Regions from separate parts of the Pseudoneobacillus rhizolycopersici genome, predicted to be linked through region 2. Evidence: predicted binding sites of a transcription regulator. Region 2 holds the regulator's gene; the other holds the start of a gene.
The links. Region 2 encodes LexA, which represses DNA repair genes until DNA is damaged. Its sites were predicted from a motif close to CGAACATATGTTCG; they were not measured.

Region 1 (7,744 bases), on a different contig from region 2:
CATAGTGCGTAACCTGAGGAAGTAACTAAAAAGAGATCATTTGTTCCGTCAGTTAAGTGAACATCCACTACTTCATCATTTTTCTTTAAATTGATTGCAACAAGTGGTTTTGAGTATCTTTGTGCCTTGTATTGAGTTAATTCGGTCTTTTTAACCATGCCTTGTTTTGTAACAAATAATAAATAACCAGTTGAATCAAAATCTTTAATCGGAATCGCCTTAACGATTGTTTCATCGCGATCAATTTGAATGATATTTGCGACATGCTGACCGAGATCCTTCCAGCGAATATCAGGTAATTCATGTACTGGACAGTATAAATAATTCCCTTTATTCGTAAATAAAAGTAACACATCGGTCGTACTCATATCGAGCTTAGCTAAGAGACGGTCTGTGTCTTTCATGGCCAGGTCCTGACCGTTTGAGGCCGAATAGGAACGTTGGCTAGTTCGTTTGACATAGCCTTCCTTTGTTATCGTTACGATGACATCCTCGATGGCAATCATGACATCTAGGTTGATTTTAATTTCTTCAATTTCAGCTTCAATCTTGGATCTTCTGTCATCGGCATATTTCTTTTTGATTTCTTTAAGGTCTTTTTTAATCACCGCTATCAGCTTTGCTTCACTGTTTAATATCGAAGTTAATTCTTCTATTTTCTTTGCTAATTCATTCGCTTCGTTTTGTAGTGCGGTAATATCGGTATTGGTTAAACGATAAAGCTGCAAGGAGACAATCGCCTCAGCTTGTGGTTCGGTAAACTTAAATTTAGCAATTAAATTATCTTTTGCATTCCGTTTGTCTTTTGATGCACGGATGGTGGAAATTACTTCATCAAGTATCGAGATGGCTTTTATTAAACCTTCGACTATATGCTCACGTTCCTTGGCTTTTCGGAGTTCATACTGTGATCTTCTAGTCACCACCTCTTTTTGGTGGTCAATATAGGCACTTAATAGCTCACGAAGCCCCATCAGCATTGGGCGGCGATGATTAATCGCGACCATGTTAAAATTATAGGTAACTTGTAGGTCACTATTTTTAAATAGGAAGTGTAAGACACCTTCTGCATTGGCATCTTTCTTCAACTCAATGACGATTCGAAGCCCTGTACGGTCAGTTTCATCGCGGACTTCGGATATCCCCTCTACTTTACGATCGAAACGTAACTCATCGATTTTCTTTACTAAATTGGCTTTGTTTACTTCGTAAGGAATTTCAGTTATAACAATTTGCTGCTTCCCACCACGAATTTCTTCGATTTCTGTTTTTGAGCGGATAATGATTTTCCCTTTACCAGTTTCATAGGCTCGCTTAATTCCTTCTATCCCTTGGATGATCCCACCTGTTGGAAAATCTGGTCCTTTGATGACGGTCATTAATTCATCTATCGAAACGTCAGGCCGATCCATCTTCATGATGACCGCGTCAATCACCTCGCCTAGATGATGTGGTGGGATATCGGTCGCATATCCGGCAGATATTCCTGTTGAGCCGTTTACTAACAGATTAGGATACATGGCGGGTAATACGGTAGGTTCATTGGAAGTATCATCGAAATTCGGTACTAGGTCAACCGTTTCTTTATCAATATCCCGAATCAGTTCTCCAGCAATTGCCGAGAGTCTTGCTTCGGTATAACGCATCGCTGCCGGTGGATCCCCATCGACACTTCCGTTATTTCCATGCATTTCAATCAGCAAATTGCGAAGTTTCCAATCTTGACTCATCCGAACCATTGCCTCGTATACGGAAGAATCTCCGTGCGGATGATAGTTACCAATTACATTTCCGACTGTTTTTGCAGATTTACGAAATCCCTTATCGTGAGTATTTCCTTCAACATGCATCGCATATAAAATTCTGCGTTGTACCGGTTTTAAGCCATCGCGTGCATCAGGTAAGGCACGGTCTTGAATAATATATTTACTGTAACGGCCGAAGCGGTCGCCTATAACTTCCTCGAGAGGGAGATTACGAAATTTTTCCCCAATAATCATCCTTCCGCTCCCTCCTCAGCATTTGAGATATTTTCATTTTCTAAAATATTGCTATCCTCTTCTAATCCAAAAGCCACATTGGATTCAATCCATTTCCGGCGTGGTTCAACTTTATCGCCCATCAAGGTTGTGACTCGGCGTTCAGCACGGGCAGCATCATCAATTTGAACCCGAATAAGCGTACGATGTTCTGGGTCCATCGTTGTCTCCCATAACTGATCCGCATTCATTTCACCAAGCCCTTTATAGCGCTGAATCATATACCCTTTTCCGACCTTTTTAATCGCATCTTTAAGGTCGACTTCACTCCAAGCATATTCAATAATTTCCTTCTTACCAGTGCCTTTACTTACCTTATAAAGCGGTGGGAGGGCAATAAATACTTTCCCTGCTTCAATTAAAGGCTTCATGTAACGATAGAAAAAGGTGAGTAATAGAACTTGGATGTGAGCTCCATCCGTATCAGCGTCTGTCATGATAATGACTTTATCATAGTTAACATCTTCAATTGTAAAATCGGCACCAACACCGCCACCGATTGTATGAATAATCGTATTAATTTCTTCATTCTTAAAAATGTCTGATAGCTTGGCCTTTTCAGTATTAATGACTTTCCCTCGCAGTGGAAGAACTGCTTGAAAACGACGATCACGACCTTGCTTTGCCGAGCCTCCCGCTGAGTCGCCCTCCACAAGGTACAGTTCATTTTTCTGTGGATTGCGTGATTGTGCAGGTGTTAATTTGCCAGATAACAAAGCATCAGAACGCTTTCGTTTTTTATCACTGCGTGCTTCCTCCCGGGCTTTCCGTGCCGCTTCTCTTGCTTGATAGGCCTTAATCGATTTTTTTATTAGTAATGAGCTGATGTCTGGATTTTCTTCTAGGAAATACGAAAGTTGTTCGGAGACCACTGCATCTACAGCAGATCTTGCTTCACTTGTCCCTAGCTTTCCTTTCGTTTGCCCTTCGAACTGGAGCATTTCTTCTGGTATACGTACCGATATGACAGCTGATAATCCTTCACGGATATCGGAACCATCGAGGTTTTTATCCTTTTCTTTTAAAAGGGCTACTTTTCTGGCATATTCATTAAAGATTCTTGTAAGCGCCGTTTTAGCACCAACTTCATGGGTTCCACCATCCTTCGTACGGACATTATTGACAAAGGAGAGAACATTTTCTGAATAACCGTCATTAAATTGAAACGCAAAATCTACTTCAATCCCATTTTGTGCTCCCTCAAAACTTACCACAGGATGAAGGACATCCTTTTCCTCATTCAAGTATTGCACAAATGCTTCAATTCCATTTTGATAATGGAAGACATCTTGAACACCATTTCGTTCATCAATAATTTCGATTTTCAAACCTTTTAGAAGAAACGCAGATTCTCTTAATCGTTCGCAAAGGGTTTCGTAATTATAGGTGGTGGATGAAAAAATGAGAGGGTCGGGTTTAAAATGAATCGTCGTCCCGGTTTGATTGGTCTTTCCGAGTTTTTCTAATGTGGTTACAGGTCTTCCACCATTTTCGAAGCGTTGCTCATATATAAAGCCGTCTCGTTTGATCGTTACCGTTAGCCTTTCAGATAATGCATTTACTACAGAAGCACCAACACCATGTAAACCACCACTTGTTTTATAACCACCTTGTCCGAATTTTCCACCTGCGTGAAGAATGGTGAAAATAACCTCTGGAGTTGGCTTACCCGTCTTATGCATACCTGTAGGCATACCACGACCGCGGTCGATAACCGTAATGGAATTGTCCTTATGTATTTTAACAGTGATATGTTCACCAAATCCTCCCAGTGCCTCGTCGACTGCATTGTCCACAATTTCATAAACTAGATGATGAAGTCCACGGCTATCCGTACTGCCGATATACATACCCGGTCGTTTTCGGACAGCTTCCAGACCTTCTAGAACCTGTATGGCATCATCGTTGTAATCAAAGGCTTGGTCTGCTTTTGCCACAATTATACCCCTTTCACTTTTGAAGCTTTTCTCTATCTATAAAGAATGACTCTATAATTACTTCTCGTTATACTTCGTTTTAGTATTCGAGAGTTACTTGGCTAATTCCTTTAAAATTAAAAAAATCCTTACAGGAACAATCGTTCGTCATTTTTATCTTACCATAGTTTGATAAACGGTCTACCGTTAATTTTAGCGATTTATCCAAATTTCGCAAATCATATTTTCGATAATTACCCGAAAGTCATGTTGTTAAAAACAAAAACATAGGTATTTTTACCTATGTTTTTTACTAATAATGCTATTTTGTCAATGCGTGTTCTACCTTAATACAACGGTCCATGACAACTGTATAGCCTTTTTCTGATAGAAATTGATAGGCATCTTCATTTTCTAAACCTTGCTGAGCCCAAAATACATCAGCGTCAATTTCGGTAAATTCTTTTGCCACATCTAATAAATACTCAGACCGGCGGAAAACGTTAACGATATCTACATGGCCGTCAATTTCCTTTAAGGAAGCCACAGCCTTAACACCTAGTATTTCAGTTGCACTAGGGTTGACCGGAATAATTTCAAATCCTGCCTTTTGCATAGCTTCGGAAACCATATAAGAAGTCCGGTCTTTTTTATCACTTAAACCAACAACAGCAATCCGTTTTGCCTTTTTTAAAATCGCTCCTAATTCCTCACGAGAAGGATTGATCATTTCAATACACCCCTTTATCTTATCCTTTTACTTAATCTTACCTTGTTTAGGAAAATCATGACTACTATTTTGCTTATCATTTATGGGAATCAGCATTGGTATATTTTGTTTCAGTAAACTTTAATGCAGTCCAAGCAGTATCATCAGCAAAAAATCTTGACCAAGTAGCTACTCCTGCCAATTGATACTTTTCGGCAAGTTGCACCCGCTTTTTCAATGATACCTCATCCTCTAGCCAAACCTTATACGTTGTTTGCTCATCCGGAACAAAAAGCTCTGCATAATTTTGCCCTGTTGCGGTATCATACTTCGGTTGCAGTTTATTGTTTTCGAGCCATTCTTTTATTTGACCCATTGACAAGGCTTTTGATGTTACCTTCAATTGACCATTTGCGTCCGTTTCTTCCTTCCATAGCCTTGTATACAGCGGTACACCCAAAATTAATTGCTGATGAGGGACAACAGACAGAAGTTTTTCGGTGTTTTCTTCTACCCATGGCAAGCTCGCGACACTACCGGCAATTGGCGAAGAACCCCAGTGTTCGTCATAGGCCATAACAATTAAATAGTCAACAATTTTTGCTAGTTTTTCACGTTCATAAAACAATGACCAATTTTCACTTGAGGATATAAAAGTAATATCGATTGAAACAGTTAATCCCGCTTCATGGAATAAGGGTGTTGCTTCTCTTACAAACTGGGTGATTAAAGGTCCATCTTCAAGGCTAACATTTTCGATATCTAGATTAATACCGTTTAATTGATAGGCTTGGCTAAAATGAAGTAGCTGCCGAATCATTCGACTTCTAGTTTCAAAATCTTTAAACGCTAAATGGGTTAACTTTGGATCAAATGCATTTGAAAACAATCCCCAAACCTGGTATCCCCTCTTTTTTGCCCATTTCACATAGTCAAGTGACCCAAGATTGTTAATATTTCCATCCTGATCTTCTAGCTCGAACCATGTTGGTGAGACAACGTTCACACCTGGCATCTCCGGTAATTTTTTTGTGTTGGGATTTTTATTATAAACAGCTTCCCAAGTTAAATGAATTGGCCCCTTGATTGGATTAGGTTTTACGATTTTTTCTTGGTTTTCAATTGTAACTAGCTCGATGTCTCCTTGTTTAATTAAACTTTCTTTTATATATCCAGCTATACCATTTTGTTTACGTATAAGATAGAAGTCCTCCCGCTTCCCCTCGATAAAAACCGGTTCGTTGGAATCAACTTCAGCAACGTATGGGGCTTGTAATGTTGGTTTGGTTCGTAAACGGAGCTTTTCTTCATGTACGTCCTTATCCATAATGAAACCAGATTGGATTTTTTCACCATCTTGTTGTATCCAGATTCCATTTGTTTCAGGTAATGTTTGATATCGAATTGGATAATAGCTCAATAAAGAATCAATGGCAACATACATGTTGCCATTTTCCGTTTGAATCGCTGGAAAATGGAGATTGACTGGCTTTTCATTTACATAGTAGGTTAGAGATTTTGTTGGCATTTGGATTACTTTGTTTTTAGTTGTGATAATAATAGATTGAGATTTTTGATCAAAAATTAATGATTCGTCTAGAAAATCTTTGATAAAACTTACGGGAATATAAACACTGCCGTCGTTAATTAATGCGTTACCTTGCTGTTTATTTTCTAAAATGATTGGGTTATCCCCTAAGAAATAATTTCGTTTTTCTTTTGAAGCAAATGGATATAAGAATAGGATGATGGCTGAACTAATAAGTAAAATAATCACTATTAGGCCAACGATGATCGATTTGGCTGAAATCGATTTTTTTTGAGAATATTCTAGTTGCGACATAACGGTCCCTCCTTACTAGTATCGTACATTAAAACCTACAAACAAACACGAACTTTTGTCTGGTAATCAATCTAATGTAGATATTCAATAGTATTTAGTGATACAATTATAGGACGAATTTTAAATTTAAGGGGTAAGCCTTCATGAACATTATGGATGTTGTTGTTATCGTACTAGCCTATTTATTGGGTTCAATCCCTTCTGGCTTAATTATCGGAAAAGTTTTTTATGGGGTAGATATTCGCGAACACGGAAGTGGAAACCTAGGTGGAACAAATACGTTCCGAACCTTAGGGGTTAAAGCAGGTATGGCTGTAACCATTGCAGATATCTTAAAAGGAACCCTTGCTGCGGCTTTACCATTTCTTTTTGGACTTGAATTACATGCCCTTTTAGTGGGAATTTTCGCAGTCGTTGGGCATATGTATCCTCTGTTTGCTAATTTTAGAGGCGGGAAAGCTGTTGCCACATCAGGCGGTGTCCTTTTATTCTATGCACCCTTGATGTTTGTCATTATTTTTGTGATTTTCTTTATTTCTTTGTATTTAACAAAATATGTTTCGTTATCATCCGCATTAGCTGCGATTGCTGCCTTTATCTATTCGATCGTTATCTGGGACAAACCACTCATTATCGTCGTATCAATCCTAGCGTTTTTCGTTATCTATAGGCATCGAGCAAACTTTAAACGCATCTTAAATAAGACTGAGCCGAAAATAAAATGGATGTAAAACGAAAATCAAAAGCGGCTATTCGTTGCAGATAGACATTAATGTTTTCTTACACAGCAGAGTGATCTGCTGTATTTTTTTTGTAATGGGAAAATTTTTGTCATTTTTTTTGTTTTTTTGTCATTTTTGTTTTTCATAGAAATATAATAAAATAGGTTTAGTGTTATTTCCTATATTTGTAAAATATACAGAACCTAATAATTAAGTAAAGGATGTTTTCATATATGAGAAACCAAGATTGTTCTTTTGAACAATATCAACAAATCGAAAAAATATTGGACCAAATTACAACTAAGTTTTCCTTATTCCAGCAGGAAATTCAAAACAACAAACAATACATTAATGAAACGGTGGAACAGATCCAGCAAGCAACCATTACAAATCAACACTATCAAACAATCGATAAACTAGCGGCTGGACTTGCCCATGAAATCCGGAATCCCCTAACAACGGTTGGAGGATTCATCCAGCTTTTGAAACCTTATCTAAAAGAAATTGGTAAAGAA
Region 2 (7,744 bases):
GTAATAGACGACTTTTTTGTTTGAATGACATTGATAGGCTCCTTGAAATCAAAGATCTAATTGATCAAGGAGTAAATATGGCAGGGATTAAAAAAATATTTGCCGTACAAGAACAACAAGAAGTATCAGTCGATTTAAAAAAGGAAGCAGAAAAAATCAGAAAGCAATTGTCCAACGAGGAATTACGAAAAATATTGCGTAAAGAAATTATGCAAGCTGGACGATTTAATCAGTCTTCTAGGCAAGGAGACATCAGAAGATTCTTTCATTAAAAAATTAGGAGGAAACACAAATGGCAAAGTTCACCCGTGAAGATATTAAACGCTTAGCCGTAGAAAGTAACGTGAAATTTATTCGCTTACAATTTACCGACATCCTTGGAACTATTAAAAACGTGGAAATTCCAGTAAGTCAGCTTGATAAGGCGTTAGATAACAAAATGATGTTCGATGGTTCATCCATTGAAGGATTTGTTCGTATTGAAGAATCAGATATGTATTTATACCCTGATTTAGATACTTGGGTTATTTTCCCTTGGACTGCTGAGAAGGGTAAAGTGGCTCGATTAATCTGTGATATTTATAATGCAGATGGAACGCCTTTTGCAGGGGACCCAAGAAATAATCTAAAACGAATCCTTAAAGAAATGAATGAAATGGGTTTTACAGATTTTAATCTAGGGCCAGAACCAGAATTCTTTCTGTTTAAATTGGACGAAAAAGGTGAGCCATCCCTTGAGTTGAATGACCATGGTGGTTATTTTGATTTAGCCCCAACTGATTTAGGAGAAAATTGCCGTCGTGATATCGTGTTAGAATTGGAAGAAATGGGCTTTGAAGTGGAGGCTTCCCATCACGAGGTTGCGCCTGGTCAACATGAAATTGACTTTAAATATGCCGATGCATTAAAAGCATGTGATGATATCCAGACCTTTAAATTAGTGGTTAAAACCATTGCGCGTAAACATGGTCTGCATGCGACATTTATGCCAAAGCCATTATTTGGGGTTGCTGGTTCGGGTATGCATTGTAACTTATCCTTATTTAGAAATGGTGAAAATGCATTCTATGATCCAAATGGTGAAATTCAAATGAGTGATACAGCCCGTCAGTTTATTGCAGGGGTGCTTGCCCATGCACAAGGATTTACGGCTGTAACAAATCCAACTGTCAATTCCTTTAAACGTCTTGTTCCTGGTTACGAAGCTCCATGTTATGTGGCATGGTCATCTCAAAACCGTTCGCCGCTTGTTCGTATTCCGGCATCCCGTGGAATGAGTACTCGTATTGAAGTTAGAAGTGTAGACCCAGCAGCAAATCCTTATCTAGCAATGGCAGTTCTTTTAAAAGCAGGGTTAGATGGTATTAAAAATAAAATGACTCCACCACAAGCAGTTGATCGTAATATTTATGTGATGACAAAAGAAGAACGCATGGAAGAAGGTATTGGAGATCTTCCATCATCACTTTTAGAAGCGCTCATTCAGCTGAAAAACGACGAAATCATCACTTCAGCGCTTGGTCATCATATACTCGAACACTTTATCGAAGCGAAAGAAATCGAATGGGATATTTTCCGTACCACTGTTCATCAATGGGAACGCGATCAGTATATGACAATGTATTAAAAAAGCGATCGAGGCTTGATGACCTCGAGCTGGTAGCGTTTGTAGCTAAATAGGAATAAAAAAAGGCCTCTAACCAATATGGTTAAGAGGCCTTTATCATTAATGGATGTTTCGGTAAACTCCAATAACTTTCCCTAAAATGGAAACGTTTTGCAATATGATTGGTTCTAATGAAGAGTTTTCTGGTTGTAATCGAAAATGATCCTTCTCTTTAAAGAATCTTTTTACTGTAGCTTCGTCTTCATCAGTCATAGCAACAACAATCTCACCATTATTTGCTGTTCTTTGTTGCTTTACGACTACATAGTCTCCGTCCAAAATTCCAGCCTCAATCATACTATCACCCATAATTTCAAGCATAAAAATATGGTCATCTGAAGAACCAAAACTAGCTGGCAGAGGAAAATATTCTTCGACATTTTCAATTGCTGTAATCGGTAATCCGGCAGTAACTTTTCCGATAATCGGAACGTTAATGACATTATGTGTTGGTAACGGAGAACTAGATTCATCTAAAATTTCTATTGCTCTAGGCTTCGTTGGATCGCGTCTAATTAATCCTTTTGATTCCAATCTGTTTAAATGCCCGTGAACAGTTGAACTGGAAGCAAGTCCAACAGCTTCACCAATTTCTCTAACGGAAGGTGGGTAACCTTTGGCGCGAACTTCTTCTTTAATAAATTCCAATATATCCTGCTGGCGTTTTGATATTTTTGTCATGTTTACGCACCTCTATTAATTTGTTAGATCTAGTATAGCATGTTTTTCCATCTGATACAAACATAAGTTCGTTAAAGTGTTGACAACAAACAAATGTTCGTTTTATAATAAAATCAATAAATAAGAACATATATTCGATAGAGGTGTTTGAAGATGAAAAAACTATTGGTAACTAATTCATATACTATTTTGTTATTGCTTGCGTTTTGTATTACTGGATTCTTTTTGGGAACTGATACTGAAATCAAACAAGAGGATTTTTTAAGTGTTACAATTGTTCCGGGGGATACTGTTTGGGAGCTCGCAGAACAATATTCAGACAAGAGTGGACTTTCCAAAAAGAGATTTATCAATTGGGTTTTAACACAAAATGAAATTAGTGAAACGGAATTAATTCCAGGGGAAGATATTATTTTACCTGTCAAGAATCATTTATCTGATTACAAAACTGAATTAGCTAGTGCAACAGGAGAATAAACGTGAAAGCAATTATCTATTGTCGAGTCAGCACGAAAAAAGAAAGTCAAGAAAGTTCTTTAAAAAGGCAAGAAGAAGAATTAGTTAGACTTGCTGAAAGTCAAAATTTACAAGTTGTAAATATTATTAAGGAGCAAGCAAGTGGTTATGAAATTGATAGAGATGGAATACTGGAAGTTTTGCAATTAATCTCGGAAGAAAATATTCAATTTTTATTGATTCAAGACGAAACAAGACTAGGAAGGGGAAATACCAAAATTGCCCTGCTTTATCACCTTCAAAAAGCTGGTATAAAAATATGTACTATTTCACAGCATGGAGAATTACAATTATCAGAAGCTGATTCAATGATCCTGCAAATCGTCAGTATCGTGGAAGAGTTTCAAAGAAAAGTCCATAATACTAAAATTAAACGGGGGATGAAACGAGCTGTTCTTAATGGATATCAACCCCAAAAAAACTTAAAAAATATTGATGCTTCCCCTGGTCGCGAAAAGAAAGATGTTCCGATTGAAAAAATCGTTCATTTACGCAATAACAAATTGACCTTTTCAGAAATCGCCGCCACTTTACGAGGGTTTGGCTATGATGTATCTAAAGCAACAGTCCATCGCCGGTATTTAGAGTACATAGATTCATTGAAACAGTAGACCTTTTGCCTTGTCAAAAGGTCTATTTTTTAGTAGTATCAACTAGTAATTCCAAGTTCAAGGGCATTAAAATGGAATTTTTATTATAAAGAAAGTAGGGTTTGCTCATGCTGCCTAAGGAAAAACTAAATCGAATTAATGAATTGGCAAAAAAGGCAAAAACAACTGGGCTTTCAGAACAAGAAGCAAAAGAACAGTCTAGATTGCGTCGAGAATATCTTGAAGTGTTTCGCTCTTCGATGCTTAATACCATAACAAATGTTAAAATTATTGATCCAAAAGGAGAAGATGTTACTCCAGAAAAAATTAAAAACCTGAAGACTAAAAAGCCATTACATTAAGAAAAAATTTCTACCTTAGAAGGGGGCTAACTTCTTCTAAGATACATAAATTGAAAGAGATTGTGTCAAATTATTAACAAAGTGAAATTTTTTAGGATGCTGCCTTATCTAAAGGTTGTATTAAATTAATAGACAAATTAATATTAAAATGGAAATCCCTAGCAACACTTAGGGATACTTTACCTTGAAAGGGATGTAAATCATGATTGAAAAAATTGATGACTTATCCATTGCCTCAATAAGAACCTTATCGATTGATGCGATTGAAAAAGCAAACTCGGGACATCCAGGTATGCCGATGGGGGCTGCGCCTATGGCGTACACACTTTGGACACGTTTTATGAATCATAATCCAAAAAATCCAACTTGGTTCAACCGTGACCGCTTTGTCCTTTCAGCAGGCCATGGATCCATGTTGCTTTATAGTTTATTGCATTTATCTGGTTATGATTTATCCATGGATGATATCAAATCTTTCCGTCAATGGGGGAGTAAAACGCCAGGACATCCGGAATTTGGACATACAGCTGGTGTAGAAGCCACAACTGGTCCTTTAGGTCAAGGTATTGCAATGGCTGTAGGAATGGCGATGGCTGAGCGTCACGTAGCAGCCGTATATAATAAGGAAAACTTTGAATTAATCAATCATTATACATACAGTATATGCGGTGATGGAGATTTAATGGAAGGCGTATCGGCTGAATCAGCTTCCTTAGCAGGTCATCTGCAATTAGGTAGACTTATCGTCCTTTATGATTCAAATGACATTTCACTAGACGGTGATTTGTCTCAATCATTTTCAGAAAGTGTGGCTGACCGTTTCAAGGCTTACGGCTGGCAGTACTTAAGGGTAGATAATGGAAATAATCTAGAAGAGATTGCTAACGCAATTGAGGAAGCCAAGCAAGACTTAAATCGCCCTACGTTAATTGAAGTAAAAACTGTTATCGGTTATGGTTCACCGAATATGGCTGGTAAATCTGATGTCCATGGGGCTCCACTTGGTGCAGACGAATTAAAATTAACAAAAGAGGCGTATAAATGGACTTTTGATCAAGATTTCCATGTTCCGCAAGAAGTCTATCATCACTTTACCAAAATGGTCATTGAAAATGGTGAAGAGAAAGAAAGTAAGTGGAACGATCTCTTTAGACAATATAAAAACGAGTACCCTGATTTAGCATCGCAGTTGGAGAGAGCGGTAACCAATCAACTTCCGGAAGGTTGGGATAAGGATATTCCTGTTTATAATGAAGGTAAAAGTTTAGCAAGTAGAGCTTCATCAGCCGAAGTAATAAACGGAATTGCGAAAAATCTACCAACTTTCTTTGGGGGATCGGCTGACTTAGCTGGTTCTAATAAAACAACAATTAAAGGTTCCGCTGACTTTTTGCCAAGTTCTTTTGAAGGTAGAAACATTTGGTTTGGAGTCCGTGAATTTGCCATGGGGGCAGCATTAAATGGAATGGCTTTACATGGTGGCCTAAAAGTATTCGGCGGTACGTTCTTTGTATTCTCCGATTATTTACGTCCAGCGATTCGCCTTGCTGCATTAATGGGTCTTCCGGTAACTTATGTTTTCACCCATGATAGTATTGCTGTAGGTGAAGATGGACCAACACACGAACCAGTCGAACAATTAGCCGCTTTAAGAGCGATGCCTAACCTTTCGATTATTCGCCCTGCCGATGGAAATGAAACAGCAGCTGCCTGGAAACTAGCGGTGGAATCGACGAATAAGCCAACAGCATTAGTATTAACAAGACAAAATCTTCCTACATTACCGGGTACATCAGAAAAAGCATATGAGGGAGTTTCAAAAGGTGCTTATGTGATTTCCCCTGCATCTAAAGAAGCACCAGATGCGTTAATTTTGGCTACTGGTTCAGAGGTAAGTTTAGCAGTTGAAGCGCAAAAAGCTCTGCTGAACGAAGGAATTGATGTTTCAGTGGTCAGTATGCCATCTTGGGACCGCTTTGAAACTCAATCAAAAGAATACAAAGAAAGCATTCTACCTAAGTCTGTTAAGAAACGACTAGGTATTGAAATGGGAGCATCACTTGGATGGCATAAATACACAGGTGATGAAGGTGATGTTTTAGCCATAGACACATTCGGTGCATCCGCCCCAGGTGAAATTATCATGAAGGAATATGGTTTCTCAGTAGAAAACGTTGTTTCACGAGTAAAATCATTATTATGATAATGGAAAAAAGCGAACTAGATTCTCTAGTTCGCTTTTTGTATAAAAGTAACCTGTTCTTTAAACAAGTAAATTGTCAATATTATTAAAATAAAGCTGCCGCGGTCTATTTCCACCTGAACGTTTTAAATCTTAAACGACGTTAGCCCTACCTCTCTAACATCCTTACGGCTCCGAAGCCGATCCAGTGTGAATAAGTCCTTACAAAAAACAATCGTAGAATGCCAATTTATTTACTTCATCTTCAACAAGTTACTTCAATATGCGAAGAGAAACATATTATATCAACTGGATGAATGTTTGTCAATTAAGATAATAAAATTTAATAAAAGGAATGAATCGACAAAACTAGTCATTTTTTTTTACATCTTCAGACAAACCTTTTTATCTTCATTATTTATAATAGGAAAAAGGGGCTTGTCCAAGAGGAGTGATCACAAGTGAGAGTGTATCAGCTTTACTTGATAGAAGATGAATTCGCGAATCATTATTTTGGTAGGGAGCGAATATTTTTTGATTTATTTTCAGAGGAGAAGCATTCTTACGGAGAATTAAAAAAGATAATTCAAAAGCAAATCCGATATATTACAAAACCGATTCCATCCTTACGAATTCATCAGGTATTAAACCAACAGCTAGCCAAACTCAAGGGGTATATTGCTGAAAATGGAGTTTACAGAGTCGAATTAGTTGGTAGGACTAGTGTTGCGACGCTATCGATTCGAGATGGGTACTTGCTTGTCCAGGCAGAGGGAAACTATGAGGCGGAGGCCGTTTTTTTTGAGGTTTTAAGAAAATGTGAAGCTTCCTTCTTAGCGATTGATATCGATCATGTGCGCTACGGATGGCTAAAGCCGATTAAGGAAAGAAAATTTGTCTAATTGAAATGAAATATTGTATAATAACGTGTGATTTGCTAGACTGTATTTGGTAGACAACATGAAGGAGGAAGTTTTATGTTTTATTACATTCTAGTTGGTATACTATGCTTACTAGCTGGTGTAGCACTAGGATTTTTCATAGCTCGTCGTTACATGATGAACTATTTAAAGAAAAATCCACCGATTAATGAGCAAATGTTAAAAGTAATGATGATGCAAATGGGTCAAAAACCATCCCAGAAAAAAATCAATCAAATGATGCAGGCAATGAACAAGCAATCATCAAAATAATTAATATTTCCAAAAGCACTCATTTCAAAATGGGTGCTTTTTTATTTAGAAACTCGAACAAAAAATCTTCCTTATTTTAAGAATATTTGTTAAACTAATTGAATGCATGGAGTTAAGATTTGGAGGAAGTTAAGTTATGAAAGTATTTCTTGATTTAATGTGGTATTTTAAACAGGAAAAGAAGGCTTATATCACAGGTATTGCTATTTTAATGTTTGTCGCGCTGTTGCAACTAGTTCCGCCCAAAATTATCGGTTTAACAGTAGACCAAATCAAAGATGGCAGTATTACCAAAAGTGGGTTAGTTCAAAACATATTCTTTTTACTATTAGCAGGACTTTCCATGTATGTGCTTCGTTATTTCTGGCGAATTATGATTTTTGGATCGTCTGTCAAGCTTTCGAAATTATTACGAAACAAACTTTATCAACACTTTACGAGTATGTCGCAATCCTTTTATCAAAGAAAAAGGGTTGGTGATTTAATGGCACATGCAACCAATGATATTTCGGCTGTCCAGCAAACGGCAGGTTCCGGTGTTTTAACATTTGTCG

Region 1: parE (DNA topoisomerase IV subunit B) is a predicted target of LexA. The motif match lies at 4,110-4,123, and genes of this name have one in related genera.

Annotation. Positions count from the first base shown of each region.
Region 1 covers NZ_JBTOOE010000001.1:242,711-250,454, reverse strand. The annotation lists gene parC (DNA topoisomerase IV subunit A) at 1-2,000, opposite strand, end outside; gene parE (DNA topoisomerase IV subunit B) at 1,997-3,976, opposite strand; gene ACX9YW_RS01325 (CoA-binding protein) at 4,278-4,691, opposite strand; gene ACX9YW_RS01320 (glycosyl hydrolase family 18 protein) at 4,762-6,507, opposite strand; gene plsY (glycerol-3-phosphate 1-O-acyltransferase PlsY) at 6,651-7,238, shown strand; gene ACX9YW_RS01310 (ATP-binding protein) at 7,463-7,744, shown strand, end outside.
Region 2 covers NZ_JBTOOE010000006.1:213,313-221,056, reverse strand. The annotation lists gene ACX9YW_RS09250 (MerR family transcriptional regulator) at 1-272, shown strand, start outside; gene glnA (type I glutamate--ammonia ligase) at 293-1,627, shown strand; gene lexA (transcriptional repressor LexA) at 1,727-2,347, opposite strand; gene yneA (cell division suppressor protein YneA) at 2,501-2,824, shown strand; gene ACX9YW_RS09230 (YneB family resolvase-like protein) at 2,827-3,474, shown strand; gene ACX9YW_RS09225 (DUF896 domain-containing protein) at 3,582-3,815, shown strand; gene tkt (transketolase) at 4,018-6,018, shown strand; gene sirA (sporulation inhibitor of replication protein SirA) at 6,459-6,899, shown strand; gene ACX9YW_RS09210 (YneF family protein) at 6,975-7,190, shown strand; gene ACX9YW_RS09205 (ABC transporter transmembrane domain-containing protein) at 7,327-7,744, shown strand, end outside.